DNA from 2 places in the Sphingomonas sp. FW306-05-A genome. Region 1 is predicted to be linked to the other one. Evidence: riboswitches for the same ligand, from Rfam matches in the RefSeq annotation. Region 1 holds a riboswitch; the other holds the start of a gene.
The links. A riboswitch is a leader RNA that binds a small molecule or an ion and turns the genes downstream of it on or off. The one in region 1 is predicted to bind cobalamin.
Positions count from the first base shown of each region.

Region 2: another riboswitch for cobalamin. It lies ahead of AC3WJR_RS16520 (TonB-dependent receptor plug domain-containing protein); the one in region 1 lies ahead of cobW (cobalamin biosynthesis protein CobW).

Region 1 is NZ_JBYSXN010000001.1:1,316,781-1,324,139, reverse strand. It holds gene AC3WJR_RS06100 (D-glycero-alpha-D-manno-heptose-1,7-bisphosphate 7-phosphatase) at 1-379, opposite strand, end outside; gene AC3WJR_RS06095 (hypothetical protein) at 517-1,326, shown strand; gene rfaE2 (D-glycero-beta-D-manno-heptose 1-phosphate adenylyltransferase) at 1,345-2,820, shown strand; cobalamin riboswitch at 2,824-3,060, shown strand; gene cobW (cobalamin biosynthesis protein CobW) at 3,231-4,268, shown strand; gene cobN (cobaltochelatase subunit CobN) at 4,275-7,359, shown strand, end outside.
Region 2 is NZ_JBYSXN010000003.1:38,310-45,668, reverse strand. It holds gene AC3WJR_RS16530 (TonB-dependent siderophore receptor) at 1-981, shown strand, start outside; gene cobU (bifunctional adenosylcobinamide kinase/adenosylcobinamide-phosphate guanylyltransferase) at 1,193-1,708, opposite strand; cobalamin riboswitch at 1,736-1,940, shown strand; gene AC3WJR_RS16520 (TonB-dependent receptor plug domain-containing protein) at 2,075-4,009, shown strand; gene AC3WJR_RS16515 (aminotransferase class I/II-fold pyridoxal phosphate-dependent enzyme) at 4,013-5,026, shown strand; gene cobO (cob(I)yrinic acid a,c-diamide adenosyltransferase) at 5,023-5,637, shown strand; gene AC3WJR_RS16505 (ABC transporter substrate-binding protein) at 5,634-6,443, shown strand; gene AC3WJR_RS16500 (FecCD family ABC transporter permease) at 6,440-7,359, shown strand, end outside.

The sequences.
Region 1 (7,359 bases):
TGTGCGCGCGATCGACCCCGTGATCCGCGATCAGCCGGTCGACCATACCGGGCGCGGGCTTACGGCAATCGCAAGGTCGTGCGTAGGTGGCGATCACCCCATCGGGATGATGCGGACAATAAGCGAACGCATCGATCCGCGACTCTTCGGGCAGTGCCTCCTGCAGTGCGGCATGCACCCGCAAGATCGCCGCCTCTTCGAAATACCCGCGCGCTACCCCCGACTGATTGGTTACGACGAAGCGGCGAAAGCCCGCCCGTGCCAATCGCGACAGGGCAAGCTTTGCCCCGTCAATCCACTGAATCTGCCCAGGATCAGCTAAATACCGACAGTCGGAGATCAATACACCGTCGCGGTCGAGAAATGCAGCGCCAGTCATCGCAAGGTCATCATCCCTCATGGATAATACGCATCCTTGAATGCGACAGGGCTCAATGGGTATACAGGTATGTTACTGCCCTCATGGAGAGGATGTGCATGCATCGTGTCCTTCGAACTGCGCGGTACCTTGCCGTCTTGCTCTTGCTCTTTGCCGGATGTGCGTCAGATGCGCGTCCGTCGGCGCAACGGCTTGCGCGGCAGGCGAAATGGCAGTGGGAGGTGATCCCGGCCGCCGATTTCGACCTCGCTGCGGCATGGCGCCAAGGCAGCGATCGATCGGGTGTCATGGTCGTCTATATCGAGGGCGACGGCCTGGCTTATACGCGCGAGGGGCGACGTTCGCTCGATCCCACGCCGACCGACCCACTGGCGCTGCGGCTGGCGCTGCAGCACCCCGGCAGGGGGGCGGTGGCGTGGCTTGCGCGCCCCTGCCAATATCATCCGCGCGGTCGCACCTGTCACAGCGATTACTGGAGCATCGCGCGCCTGTCGGTCGACGTCATCGACAGCGCGAACGTGGCGCTGGACCGGCTCAAGCGCGAGACGAACAGGCCGCGGATCATCCTGGTCGGCTACTCGGGCGGTGGCGCGCTGGCGGCACTGCTGGCGGAACGACGTCAGGATGTCGCCGGGTTGATCACCGTCGCGGCCAATCTCGACCTCGCGCAATGGGTCCGCGCCCGGCATTTGACCCCGCTGTCCCGCTCGATCGATCCCGCGACGGATGCGGCTGTGATTTCGAACCTGCCACAGATTCACTTCGTCGGGTCGGAGGACAAGGTCGTCGACTCGTCGGTCGCGCGGAGCTTCGTCGCCCGGATGGGGCCCACCACGCATGCGTCCATCGTCATCGTTGCCGGCCAGGATCACGGCAGCGGCTGGGCGAGTCGCTGGCCGGCGCTCGCCGCGCGAAGCGAGCTTTCGCAGATCGCAGGATGGCGCTGACATGAGAGGGCTAATCGGATGACCGACGCACTTGCGCCCTCAATTCTCGTCGTCGGCGATGCGATGGTCGATCGCTACATAATCGGCGAAACCACCCGAATCTCGCCCGAAGCCCCCGTGCCCGTCATCAGGGCGGCGCGCGAAGATATCCGTCCCGGTGGTGCGGCGAACGTGGCGGCGAACGTGGTAGCGCTGGGACAACGCTGCACCCTGCTGACAATCTGCGGGGACGATGCTGCCGGGCAGGACCTTGGTCGGATGATGGAACACTACAAGGTGGTGCTCGACTGCGTCTTCGACCCGGGACGACACACCACGCAGAAGACCCGCGTGATATCGGGCGTGCAGCAGATCGCGCGGATCGACCATGACGGCAGCGTCGGCGAAGCCGCGCGAAACGAACTTGCGCGGCGCTTCGAGGCACGGTTGGACGGCGTCCGCGCGGTTATCTTCTCCGACTATGATAAAGGCGCACTCACCGATCTGCCGACGTTGTTGGCAATCGCGCGGGAGCACGGCGTACCGACGTTCGTCGACCCGAAGTGCGCCGACCGCGCGCGGTACACGGGCGCATTCCTGCTCAAACCCAACGCGCGCGAATTTCACGCGCTATTCGGCGACTGCGCCGACGACCGCATCGCTGATCGCGCCGCAACCGTGCTCGACGCGATGGCGCTGGAATATCTCGTCGTGACGCGCGGGGCGAAGGGCATTTTGATGGTGTCGCGCGATGGCGACGTCGTCGACCATCCGACCGAGGCTTTGCAGGTCTTCGACGTGACGGGCGCAGGCGACACCATCATGGCGGCGCTCGTCGTCGGAATCGTCGAGGGTCTGCCGATCGCCGCAGCGATTGATCAGGCGAACGTCGCCGCGGGCATCGCGGTTTCCCGCCCGGGAACCTGCGTCGTCTCGCGCGGTGACCTGGAAGAACGGTTGTACCGCCGCGACCATGCCATGACCAAGCTGGTGCCGTTGCCGCTGCTCGCCGCAAAGCTCGCGCATGCGCGCGAGACGGGCGCGCGGATCGTGTTCGCCAACGGGTGTTTCGACGTGCTTCACGCCGGACATGTCCGACTGCTCGACCTGGCGCGACGACAGGGCGACGTGCTGGTCGTCGGGCTTAACGACGACGCATCGGTCACGCGCCTGAAAGGCCCGACGCGACCGGTCAACGCTTTGGCTGATCGCGCCGAGGTCCTGAGCGGACTAGCTTCGGTCGATCACGTCGTCGCGTTCGAGCAGGACACGCCGCTCGAGCTGATCCGCGTCATCAGGCCGGACGTTCTCGTCAAAGGCGGCGACTATGCGCTGCATGATATCGTCGGCGCGGATCTGGTACGGTCCGGCGGGGGCACGGTGTTCATCGCACCGATGCTGGCCGGGCGGTCGACCACCGCGATCCTGCGCGAGGGGACACGCCTTACCGATCCAACGACAAGCGAATTGGCAAGTCCGGCGGTCTGCGCTACAGTCATAGTCGAGAACCGTTAAACGGTTCTCGTTGATCGCGCCGGTGCCCCGCGAGGGGCTTGAATGGGAATGCGGTGCGGGGGCTTCCCCCAAATCCGCGGCTGTCCCTGCAACTGTAAGCGGTGAGCGAAAGCGTCATGCCCCCTCCACTCGGAGCGGGCGGCCACTGGACTGCACCGGTCTTCGGACCGGACGTCTGGGAAGGCGATGCTCGAGCGATGACCCGCGAGCCAGGAGACCTGCCGGCGATAAGGTCGCTCTTGCCTTGGCCCAGGGGATGGCCGCGGCACGGTTCTCCGTCTGAGCGACGAGCCTATGCGGCTGGGGCTGCATCGGTGCGTGGCTCGGGCGGCATTCGGCGCTCGTCCGCCGTCGCGCGCCGTCCGTAATCGGCCCCTTCCGTTCGTTGCTGTCGCGCCGCGGGGAAGAGCATGTCCGATCTATCCAAAGTTCCCGTCACCATCGTCACCGGCTTCCTGGGAGCAGGCAAGACGACGTTGATCAGCCATCTGATCCGTTCCGCTGGTGGCAGACGCCTCGCGGTCGTGGTCAACGAATTCGGCACCCTCGGGGTCGATGGCGACATCCTGAAGGGCTGCGCGATCCCCGATTGCCCGGCGGAGAACATCGTCGAGCTTGCCAATGGCTGTATCTGCTGCACGGTCGCGGACGATTTCATCCCGACGATCGAAACGTTGCTCGCGCTCGATCCCCGGCCCGACCATATCCTGATCGAGACATCGGGGCTGGCATTGCCAAAGCCTTTGCTCAAGGCATTCGACTGGCCTGCGATCCGGTCGCGGATTACCGTCGATGGGGTCATCACGCTCGCCGACGCGGAGGCCGTCGCGGCGGGGCGGTTCGCGCCCGACCTGGATGCGATCGATGCGCAGCGCGCGGCTGACCCCAGTATCGACCACGAGACGCCCTTGTCCGAAGTGTTCGAGGATCAGCTCGCGTGCGCGGACCTGGTGCTGCTGACTAAATGCGACCTCGCCGGGGTAGACGCGGTTGTGGTTGCGCGCAAGTTGATCGCTGCCGAGATGCGACGCACGCTCCCCGTGATTGAGCTCGTCGACGGCGTGATCGATCCGCGGATCGTGCTCGGGCTGGGTGCCGCGGCGGAGGACGATATCGCCGCGCGCCCGTCGCATCATGACGGCGAGGATGAGCATGAGCATGACGACTTCGACAGCATCGTCGTGGCATGGCCCGAGATTGCCGACCCCGCCGAACTGGCATCGCGGATCGAGGCGCTTGCTGCGCAGGGCGACGTGCTGCGGGTCAAGGGGTATGCGGCAGTGGCAGGGAAACCGATGCGGTTGCTCGTGCAGGCGGTCGGGGCGCGGGTGCGGACGCATTATGATCGGCTGTGGCGCAGCGACGAAGCGCGCACGTCGCAACTCGTGGTGATTGCAGAGCGCGATCGGCTGGATCCTGTGGCAATCAGGGCGGCGCTGATCGGCTGAGCGACGATGCACGTCGCCTTTCGCGAAACGCATGGCATCGACGACGCGGCGACCCCGCGCGATCTGGGGCAGGATGCCGCGGATCTAGTAGTGCTGTCCTTCTCGGACAGCGATCTCGGCGCGTTCGCGGCTGGATGGCGGGCGGCGGGGCCTGCGCTGCCGACGCTGCGGCTCGCCAATCTCGCCGAGCTGACGCATCCGCTTTCGGTCGATACCTATGTCGAACGGACGCTCGGTGCGGCCAGGGGGATCCTAATCCGGTTGATCGGGGGTACCGCTTATTGGTCTTACGGCGTCCAGCAGGTCGCCGCGCTCGCCCGGCAGCGCGGGATCGCACTGGCGGTGCTGCCCGCGGACGGGCGCGTGGATGCGCGGCTGGATGCGGCCTCGACGCTGCCCGTCGCGACGCTGCGAAGACTGGCGGGGCTGTGCGATCTTGGCGGCGCACACGCTGCACGGGCCGCGATCGAGGGACTCGCGGCAGCGGCGGGGCTGGCTGACGACCTTGCCGCGACCCCGCCAGTGATCGCAGCGGTTGGTGGGTGGCAACCCGACACGGGGGCCTCCTGCCCCGCCGCGTTCGCGATCACGGCGCGCAAGCCGCGGGTGCTGCTGGTCTTCTATCGATCGTACCTGCTGGCCGCCGATGTCGCGCCGATTGCGGCGCTGCACGCGGCGTTCGCCGCCAAGGGATATGACGCGATCGGGCTGTTCGTCCCCTCGCTCAAGGAGGCAGGCGCGCGCGGCTGGATCGCTCGGTGGGTGGCGGCGCTGGGGCCGGTTGCGATGGTCAACGCGACCGCTTTCTCGGCGAGCGATGCGGCGGGCGTGACGCCGCTCGACGGGGCCGGGGTGCCGGTGTTTCAGGTGGCGCTGGCGACGTCGGATCGCGCGGCTTGGCTGGACGCGCCGCGCGGGTTGTCTCCGGCGGATCTGGCGATGCATGTCGTTCTGCCTGAGGTGGATGGGCGCGTCTTTGCAGGCGTTGCGAGCTTCAAGGAGGCCGCGCCGCGCGACGCCGATCTGCAATATGCGCGGCGCGAGCACCGGCCTGATCCGGCGCGGATCATAGCGATCGTTGCACAGGTGGACGGGTGGGCGCGGCTTGCCGCCACGCCGGTTGCGGAACGACGGATCGCGATCGTTCTGTCGACCTATCCCGGCAAGGCGCATCAGATGGCGCATGCGGTGGGGCTCGATGCGATTGCGTCGGTGGGCGCTATGCTGGGGGATCTGGCGGTGGCGGGCTATGCGGTCGATCCGGCGAAAGTGACGAACGTTGCGGGTGATGTTCTCGATAATACAATGACTTGGGCGGTTGCGGCCTACCGCAAGGCATTGGCCGACCTTCCGGCACGACTGCAGGCCGACCTGTGCGACGCCTGGGGCTTGCCGGAGACCGACCGTGCCGTCCGCGGCGATGCCTTCCATTTTGCGGCGATCGACACCGGCGCTGGCCTGATCGCGCTTCAGCCCGAACGCGGCGATCCGCAGATGCGGGCCGAGCGATATCACGATCTTACGCGCTGCCCGCGGCATGGGTATGTCGCCTTCTATCTGTGGCTGCGGACGCTTGGGATCGATGCGCTGGTGCATGTCGGTGCGCATGGGACGCTCGAATGGCTGCCCGGCAAGGCGGTTGCGCTGTCGGACGACTGCTGGCCCGCCGCGCTTACGGGCGCGATGCCGGTCATTTATCCGTTCATTGTCAACGATCCGGGTGAAGCCGCGCAAGCAAAGCGCCGGATCGGTGCGGTGACGATTGGTCACGTCCCGCCCCCGCTCGTCGCCACGCGCAGCGGCGCGGGGCTGGGGCGGCTGGAGGCGTTGCTCGACGAATTCTCGAACGCGGACGGGCTCGATCCGGCGAGGCGCGATCGATTGCGGGGCGATATTGCGGACGAGGCGCGGTCGCTCGGGTTGGATGCGGTGCTGGGGCTCGACGCTGCGGCGTCGCAGGCCGATGCCATCACGCGGATCGACACCTTCGTATGTGACGTGAAAGACAGCCAATTTGGCGACGGGCTCCATGTCTTCGGGCGGGGCGAACAGGGGCCGGCGGAACGCGACGGGCTGTTGCGCGCGCTGGCCGGAGAGCGGGTTCCACCCGGGCCATCGGGGTCGCCGTGGCGTGGACGACAGGATGTGCTGCCGACCGGGCGCAACCTGTACACGACCGATCCGCGCGCGGTGCCGTCGCGCTCGGCGCGGGCGCAAGGTGTTCTGCTCGCCAACGAATTGATCCGGCGGCATTTGCAGGATCATGGCGACTATCCGCGCGGGCTGGTGGTCGACCTGTGGGGGTCGGCGACGATGCGCACCGCGGGTGAGGAATTTGCGATGGCGCTCCACCTGCTCGGGGTCGAACCGGTGTGGGATCATGCCACGGATCGGGTGACGGGGATCGAAATCCTGCCCTTAATGACGCTGGATCGTCCCCGAATTGACGTCACTTTACGCGTTTCGGGACTGTTTCGAGACGCTTTTCCCACGCTTTGTGCGCTGTTTGGACAGGCCATTCGCGCCCTTGCGCAGCGCGATGAGCCCGCCGATCGCAATCCGTTCGTCGGAACCGCGCCGGGGCCGCGCGTCTATGGCCCGTGTCCGGGCAGCTACGGCATCGGCTTGGGCGATGCGGCGGACACCTATACGCCCGAGGCGCGGATCGGGGCGGGCACGGCGTGGCTCGCCGCGTCGGGCTTTGCGCTCGATGCGGGGGATGCGCACGCCGACGCCGCAGGCATTGCCGCGCGGGTCGCCGCTGCGGACGGCTTCGTCCACGTCCAGGACCTGCCCGAGACCGACCTGTTGCTTGCGGCGGACTATGCGGCGCACGAAGCAGGGTTTGCGGCGGCGCTGGGCGTGGTCGGGGGCAAGGCGGCGCTGTACCATCTCGACGCGACCGATCCGGCACGGCCGCGTGCCCGTCCGCTGGCGGAGGAAATCGCGCGGGTCGTGCGGGCGCGGGCGGCGCATCCCGGGTGGATCGCGGGGATGCTGCGCCACGGGTTCCGGGGGGCTGCCGAGATTGCGGCGACGCTCGATCATCTCGGGAGCTTCGCGTCGCTCGCCGATGTCGTGACGCCGGAGA
Region 2 (7,359 bases), on a different contig from region 1:
TATTATCTCGACTATCAGGACCGCTACCTCCGCCGCACCCCGACCGCCGCCGCGCCTTATGCGATCAATGTCGACACGCCGGTCTACGGCATGCCGGGGCCGACCCCGATCCCGTTCGTCGACAATCGCGAGAAGCGCTGGGCGGGAACGGTCTATGTCCAGGACATGTGGGAAGCGACCGAACGGCTGACGCTGTCGGGCGGGCTTCGCGTCGATCCGTACCGCCAGCGGCTCGCCAATCTGCGCACCGGGCTCACCGTGCGGCGCGTCGATGCCCCCGTGAACGGCCGGGTCGGCGCGCGCTATCAGGTCGCTGAGCATGTCGCGCTCCACGCCAATTGGGGGGAGAGCTTCCTGCTCAACTCGGGCACCGACCGGTTCGGCACCGGCTTCGGGCCGGAGACGGGCAAGGGCTATGAAGTCGGGGTCTCCGGGGCTTGGCGCGGGATCGACGTCGCGGCAACGTGGTTCGACATCACCAAACGCGGCATCCTCACCAACGACCCGACCGACCCCGGCTATCTCGCGCCGGTCGGGCAATTGTCGAGCAAGGGCATCGAACTCGACGGATCGCTCAAGCTGGGGCCGCGCTGGCAGGTCGTCGCCAATTACGCCTGGACTCGCGCGCGCACCGACGACGCCACCTTCGCGACCGACCGCGTGCTCAACGTGCCCGAGCATAGCGGCGGCGTGTTCGTGCTCGGGCGGTTCGGTCCCACGCCCGGGCTCGGCCTGTCGGGGAGCGCGGGGGTGGCCTATGTCGGCGACCGTGCGGGCGCGATCGATGCGAGCGGGCTGGTGCTGCCGGGTTACGTGAAGGCCAAGGCGTCCGCCGAATACGGCGTGTCGCGGCATGTCTCGCTTCGGGTCGAAGCGGACAATCTGTTCGATGCGCGTTATGCACAAAGTTCGTACAGCCCGGTGTGGGTGTTTCCTGGTTCGCCGCGGACGGTGCGGTTCAGCGTTCAGGTTCACGGCTAGGCCAAGGTGTTTCGAGGGTGATCGCCAGCCTGTTCGGTCGCCCGAACCCATCGGGGCGCTTGTTCCTGCTCGCCACCCCCAATCCGTTCGGGCTGAGCGAAGTCGAAGCCCCTCTCCCCCGCAAGCCTCGGTTTGCGTGGTGGGCGGCCCTTCGACTGCGCTTAGGGCGAACGGTAGTGGGAGGGGCCGGACTCCCAAGACCGTCGCCCTCTCAGCCGGGAAACCGCTGCAACGGAAGCACCAGCCCCGCCGCGACGAAATAGGTCGCATCGACTTGCCCCGCCACCGCCTGGTTGAGCCGCCCCGCCGCATCGCGGAAGCTGCGGCCGAGCGGATGATCGGGGACGATCCCCATCCCCACCTCGTTCGTCACGATCACGATCGGCAGCGGACTCCCCGCGATGGCACCCAGCAGATCGTCCGTCGCCCCCGCAATGTCATGCTCGCCGAGCATCAGGTTGGACAGCCACAGCGTCAGGCAATCGACCAGCACCGCGCCCGTCTCGACCGAAGCGATCGCCGCGGGCAGCGCGAGCGGGCACTCCACCGTGCGCCAACGTTCGCCCCGGTCGGCGCGGTGCCGCGCGATCCGGTCCGCCATCTCGCCGTCGCGGCCCTCGGCGGTGGCGAGATAGGCGAGCGGTCCCGCGCAGGCCTCCGCCGTTTGCTGCGCCAAGCGGCTCTTGCCAGAGCGGGCACCGCCCAGGAATAGTGTCGTCCGTGTCACATCTTGCCCTTGCCCAAAGCGCGCTCTAGACGCGCCGATGCGACAGGTTCCCAGAGATGGGATGAAAAGGGAACCCGGAAGCGCGCGGGCACGCGCGTCATCCGGGGCTGTCCCCGCAACTGTGACCGGCGAGTCTTGCTCCATTCGTGCGCCACTGGATCTCCGGATTCGGGAAGGCCGAGCCAGACGACGACCCGGGAGCCAGGAGACCTGCCTGTCGCGGTTGTCCTTCGTCCGGCCGGGGTGTGCCGCGCGATCGAGGTTTTCCTCGTGAGACGACGTGGTTGGGGTCGTGCGCGGGGCGGAAAGCGGAATTCCGATTCAGCGCCGTGCGTGCCCCCGTAGCTGTTGCGAAGGGGAAAATCCGTGAAGACCTGTGCCTATCTGATCCTGTTGCCGAGCATCGCCGCCGCCGCGCCCGTGTTTGCCGAGAGCGCGCAATCCACCGCCACGCTGGAGCAAGCCGCTAACGCATCGCAGGATATCGTCGTCACCGCCAACCGCGCGGCGCGCCCGGCGGAGACCGTCGGCCAGTCGGTCACGGTGCTCGACACCGCGACGATCACCGAGCGCCAGGCGGTCGTTGTGTCCGACCTGCTGCGCCAGACGCCCGGCGTCACCGTTGTGCGCAACGGCGGGATCGGCACGACCACCTCGGTCAGCATCCGCGGCGCGGACAGCGACCAGACCGTCGCGCTGATCGATGGGATCAAGCTCAACGATCCCTCCGCCCCCGGTGGCGGGTTCAACTTCGGCAATCTGCTGATCGGCAACATCCAGCGGATCGAAGTGCTGCGCGGCGCGCAATCGGTGCTGTGGGGCAGCCAGGCGATCGGCGGCGTCGTCAATCTCATCACCCGCCAGCCGACCGAGCAGATCGCGATCAACGCGCGCGCCGAGGGCGGCGGCTATGGCACCGCGCAGGGGTTCGCCAACGTCTCGGGCAAGGTCGGGCCGGTCTCGGCAAGCCTCGGCGGCGGCTATTACAGCACCGACGGGATCTCGGCCTATGCCCCGGGCACCGAGCGGGACGGGTACCGCAACTATGCCGCAAACGGCAGCCTGGGGATCGCGCTGGCCCGCGACGTCTCGGTCGACCTGCGCGGTTTCTATACCAACAGCCGGACCGACATCGACGGTTTCCCGCCGCCCAACTTCACCTTCGGCGACACGCGCGAATATGGCGATGTGGAGCAATGGCTGGGCTATGCCGGGCTCAACGCCGCCTTGTTCGACGGGCGTCTGCGCAACCGCTTCGGTTATGCGCATACCGACACCGACCGGCGCAACATCGACCCCGATGGCGACCCGACCGAGACGTTCCGCGGGATCGGCCGCAACGACCGGCTGGAATATCAGGGGACCGCGAACGTCACCTCGGCGGTGTTCGCGACCTTCGGCGCGGAGCGGGAAGTGTCGCGCTTTTCCTCGTCGAGCTACGGCGGGCCGGTCACGCGCGGCCGGGCGCGGCTGTTCAGCGTTTACGGCCAGTTGGCCGTCACCCCGATCACCGGGCTGACCGCGACGGGCGGCGTGCGGCATGACGACCACAATGTGTTCGGCGGCGCGACGACCTTTTCGGGCAGCGGCGTCTATTCGCCCAATGGCGGCGCGACCACCCTGCGCGCGAGCTATTCGGAAGGCTTCAAGGCGCCGACGCTGTACCAGTTGCAGAGCGAATACGGGAACACGGCGCTGCGCCCGGAACGCTCGGACGGCTGGGATGCCGGGGTAACGCAAAAGGCGCTGAACGGCGCGGTCGAAGCGAGCGCGACCTACTTCCGTCGCAACTCGTCCGATCTCATCACCTTCGTGTCATGCGACGCGGCCCTGACCGGGATTTGTGCCGATCGCCCGTTCGGCACCTATGACAATATCGCACGAACTCGGGCGCAGGGGGTGGAACTGACGCTGCTGTTGCGTCCGGTCGAGCCGCTGACGGTGAGCGCGAGCTACACCTATCTCGATGCGGTCGACCGTTCCGCCGGCACCGCCACCTTTGGGCGCAAGCTGGCGCGGCGGCCGAACCAGAGCATCACGGTCAACGCCGATTACCGCTGGAGCTTCGGGCTGACGACCGGCGCGACGCTGACGTCGGTCGGGGACAGTTTCGACAACGCATCGAACGCGCGGCGGCTCGATGGTTATGTGCTGGGTGACGTGCGCGCGTCCTTCCCGGTTACGAAGAAGGTCGAGGTGTTCGGGCGGGTCGAGAACGTGTTCGATACGAAATACCAGACGATCTACCAATATGGTCAGCCCGGCCGCGCTGCCTTCGGCGGCGTCCGCCTGACGTATTGAGCGTTGCGCGCGCGCGATCTTGCCCTGTTCCACGCGCACGGCGGGCGCGTGGACGCCGCGCGTGCAATGTTCGGCGGAGACGAATGGATCGACCTGTCGACCGGGATCGCGCCCTGGGCGTGGCCGGTCGCGGACGTGCAGCTCGGGTGGGAGCAGCTCCCCGAACCGGGCGCGATCGCGGCGCTAGAGGCAGCCGCGGCGGAGGCGTTCGGGGTAGCCGATCCGGCGCGGGTCGTCGCGGTGCCGGGGAGCGACCTCGCGATGCGGCTGCTCGCGCCGGTGATCGCTGCGCGGCGGCCGTGCGTGGTGCGGCCGGGCTATGCGGGGCATCTCGCGGCATGGCCTGACGCGGTGGCGATCTTCGCGGACGCGCTGCGTGGCGTTGCGAGCGGTTCCCCCGCGCGGGAGCATGGCGGCGTGGGGGACGCCGACCTGCTCGTCCTCGCCAGCCCGGCCAACCCGGATGGACGCGTCACCGATCCCGCGCTGCTCCGCACCCTGGCGCAGCGGATGACCGTGGTGGTCGACGAAGCCTATGCCGACCCCGCGCCGGGCCTGTGCCCGGATGCCGACGACCGCCTCGTCGTGTTGCGCTCGTTCGGGAAATTCTACGGCCTGCCCGGGCTTCGGCTAGGGTTCGTCATCGCAGGAACCGATCATGCGCCGCGACTGCGGGCGTTGCTCGGCGACTGGCCGGTGTCGTCCGCGGCGATCGCGATCGGCACCGCGGCGTATCGCGACCAGCACTGGCACCGCGCACAACAGGCGCGCATCACCGAGACGGGCGGCTTGCTCGACGAAGTGCTGCGCGATGCGGACCTCGACGTCGTCGGCCACGCACCGCTGTTCCGGCTGATTGCATGCGACGGTGCGACAAAGCTGTTCGAAACGCTCGCGCATCATGCCATCCTGACTCGTCCCTTCGCCGACCAGCCCGACCGGCTGCGCATCGGCCTGCCGCGCGGTGCGGCAGGTCTCGTCCGTCTCGCCACCGCGCTCGAGGAGTTCATCCGATGACGACCGAAACCCCGGAAGATTTTGCCCGCCACAACGCCCGCAGCAAGCGCATCGCCGCCGCGCGCGAGCGGATGCAGGCGCGCCGCACGCTCGAACGCGGGCTGCTGATCGTCCACACCGGCAACGGCAAGGGCAAGTCCTCGTCCGCGTTCGGGATGGCGATCCGCAGCATCGGCTGGGGGATGAAGGTCGCGATCCTGCAATATGTGAAGGGCAAGTGGGAGACGGGCGAGCGCAACTTCTTCGAAGCCTACCCCGATCTCGCGACCTTCGAGGTGATGGGCGAAGGCTTCACCTGGGACACGCAGGACCGAGAACTCGACATCGCCGCCGCGCGCGCCGCATGGGAGCGGTCGAAGGCAATGATCCTCGATCCGGGAATCGAGTTCGTGATCCTCGACGAACTCAACATCGTGCTGCGCGACGATACGTTGCCGATCGCCGAGATCGTCGCGTTCCTGAAGGATCGCCCGCTGACCAAGCATATCTGCATCACCGGGCGCGGCGCGAAGCCCGAACTGCTCGAAATCGCGGACCTCGTCACCGATTTCACCGAAGTGAAGCACCCCTATAACGCCGGGTTCAAGGCGCAGAAGGGCGTCGAGTTTTGATCCGATTGCTCGCCTTGCCGATCTTGGCGGCGCTGCTGACCTCCGCCGCGCCGGTGCGCCCGCCGCGGATCGTGTCGATCAACCCGTGTATCGACGCGGTGCTGGTGCGGGTCGCCGACCCCGCGCAGATCGCGGGGATCAGCCATTATTCGCAGGACCCGCGCGCGACCTCGATCCCGCTCGGCATCGCCAATCGCTTCCATGCGACCTCGGGAACCGCGGAAGAGGTCGTCGCGCTCCGCCCCGACATGGTGCTGACCGGCCCGCATACCGAGCCCGCGACCGTCGCCGCGCTCAAGCGGCTGCACATCACGCTGGTACAATATAAGGTGCCCGAAAGCGTGGCGGAGAGCATCACGCAGGTGCGCGACATCGCCGCCGCCGTGCGGCATCCGGAGCGCGGCGCGGCGCTGGCCGCGCGGATCGCGGCGGCGGCGACGCCATCGCGCGCCACGCCGGTCTCGGCGTTGATCTGGCAGTCGGGTGGCCTCGTCCCCGGCAGCGGGACGCTTCCCGACGAATTGCTCCGGCGTGGCGGGTTCCGCAACATGAGTGCTGCCTATGGCCTCAAGAAATGGGACGTGCTGCCGCTCGAATATCTCATCGCCAAACCGCCGCGCGTATTGCTGTCGACCGCCGCCGCCGAGACCGGCGAGGATCGGGTGACGTCGCATCCGGCGGTGCGGCGTTTGGCGCAGCATATCGCGGTCGCGCCCTACCCGACCCGGCTGATGAACTGCGGCGGGCCGACGATCATCGACGCGATGGCGCGGTTGCGGCAAGTGCGCAGCGGGTTCGCGGCATGACCCGGCTCACGCTCTGGCTGGTGATCGCACTCGTGCTGGCGGCCGGTCTGTCGGTCGCCTCGGGCAAGATCTGGGTCCCGCTCGATGCCTGGACCGCCACCGATCCACGCTCGATCATCATCGTCGAACTGCGGCTGCCGCGCACCTTGCTCGCGCTGCTGGTGGGGGGTGCGCTCGGGCTGTCGGGGGCGGTGATGCAGGGGTATCTGCGCAATCCGCTTGCCGATCCCGGGCTGTTCGGCGTGTCGTCGGGCGCGGCGTTCGGCGCGGTGGTGTCGCTCTATTTCGGCTATGCGGTGCAATTGTGGTTGCTGCCCGCCTTCGCGCTGGCCGGGGCCGGGGTGACGATGGCGCTGCTCGCGTTAATCGCGGGGCGATCGGGGAGTTTGATCCTGTTCACGCTCGCAGGCATGATCCTGACGAGCATTACGGGCTCGCTCACCGCGCTCGCGATCAGCCTTGCGCCGACGCCGTTCGTCACGTCGCAGATCGTGACGTGGCTGATGGGGGCGCTGACCGATCGCAGCTGGGACGACGTCAGGGTCGCGCTGCCGCTGATCGTGGTCGGGGCGGCCTTGCTCGCGACCACTGCGCGGTCGCTCGATGCGCTGACGCTCGGCGAACAGGCGGCGAGGTCGGTCGGGGTCGATCCGGGGCGGTTGCAGCTCGTCGTGATCGCGGGCACCGCCTTGTGCGTCGGCGCGGCGGTGGCGTCGGCGGGGATCATCGGGTTCGTCGGGTTGATCGTCCCGCATATGGTGCGCCCGTTCGCAGGCAACCGGCCGTCCGCGATCCTGCTCCCCTCTGCGCTCGGCGGGGCGGTGCTGCTGACGGTGGCGGACAGCCTCGTCCGGCTCGCGCCGACGGTGAGCGAGTTGCGGCTCGGGATCGCGATGTCGATGCTGGGCGGGCCGTT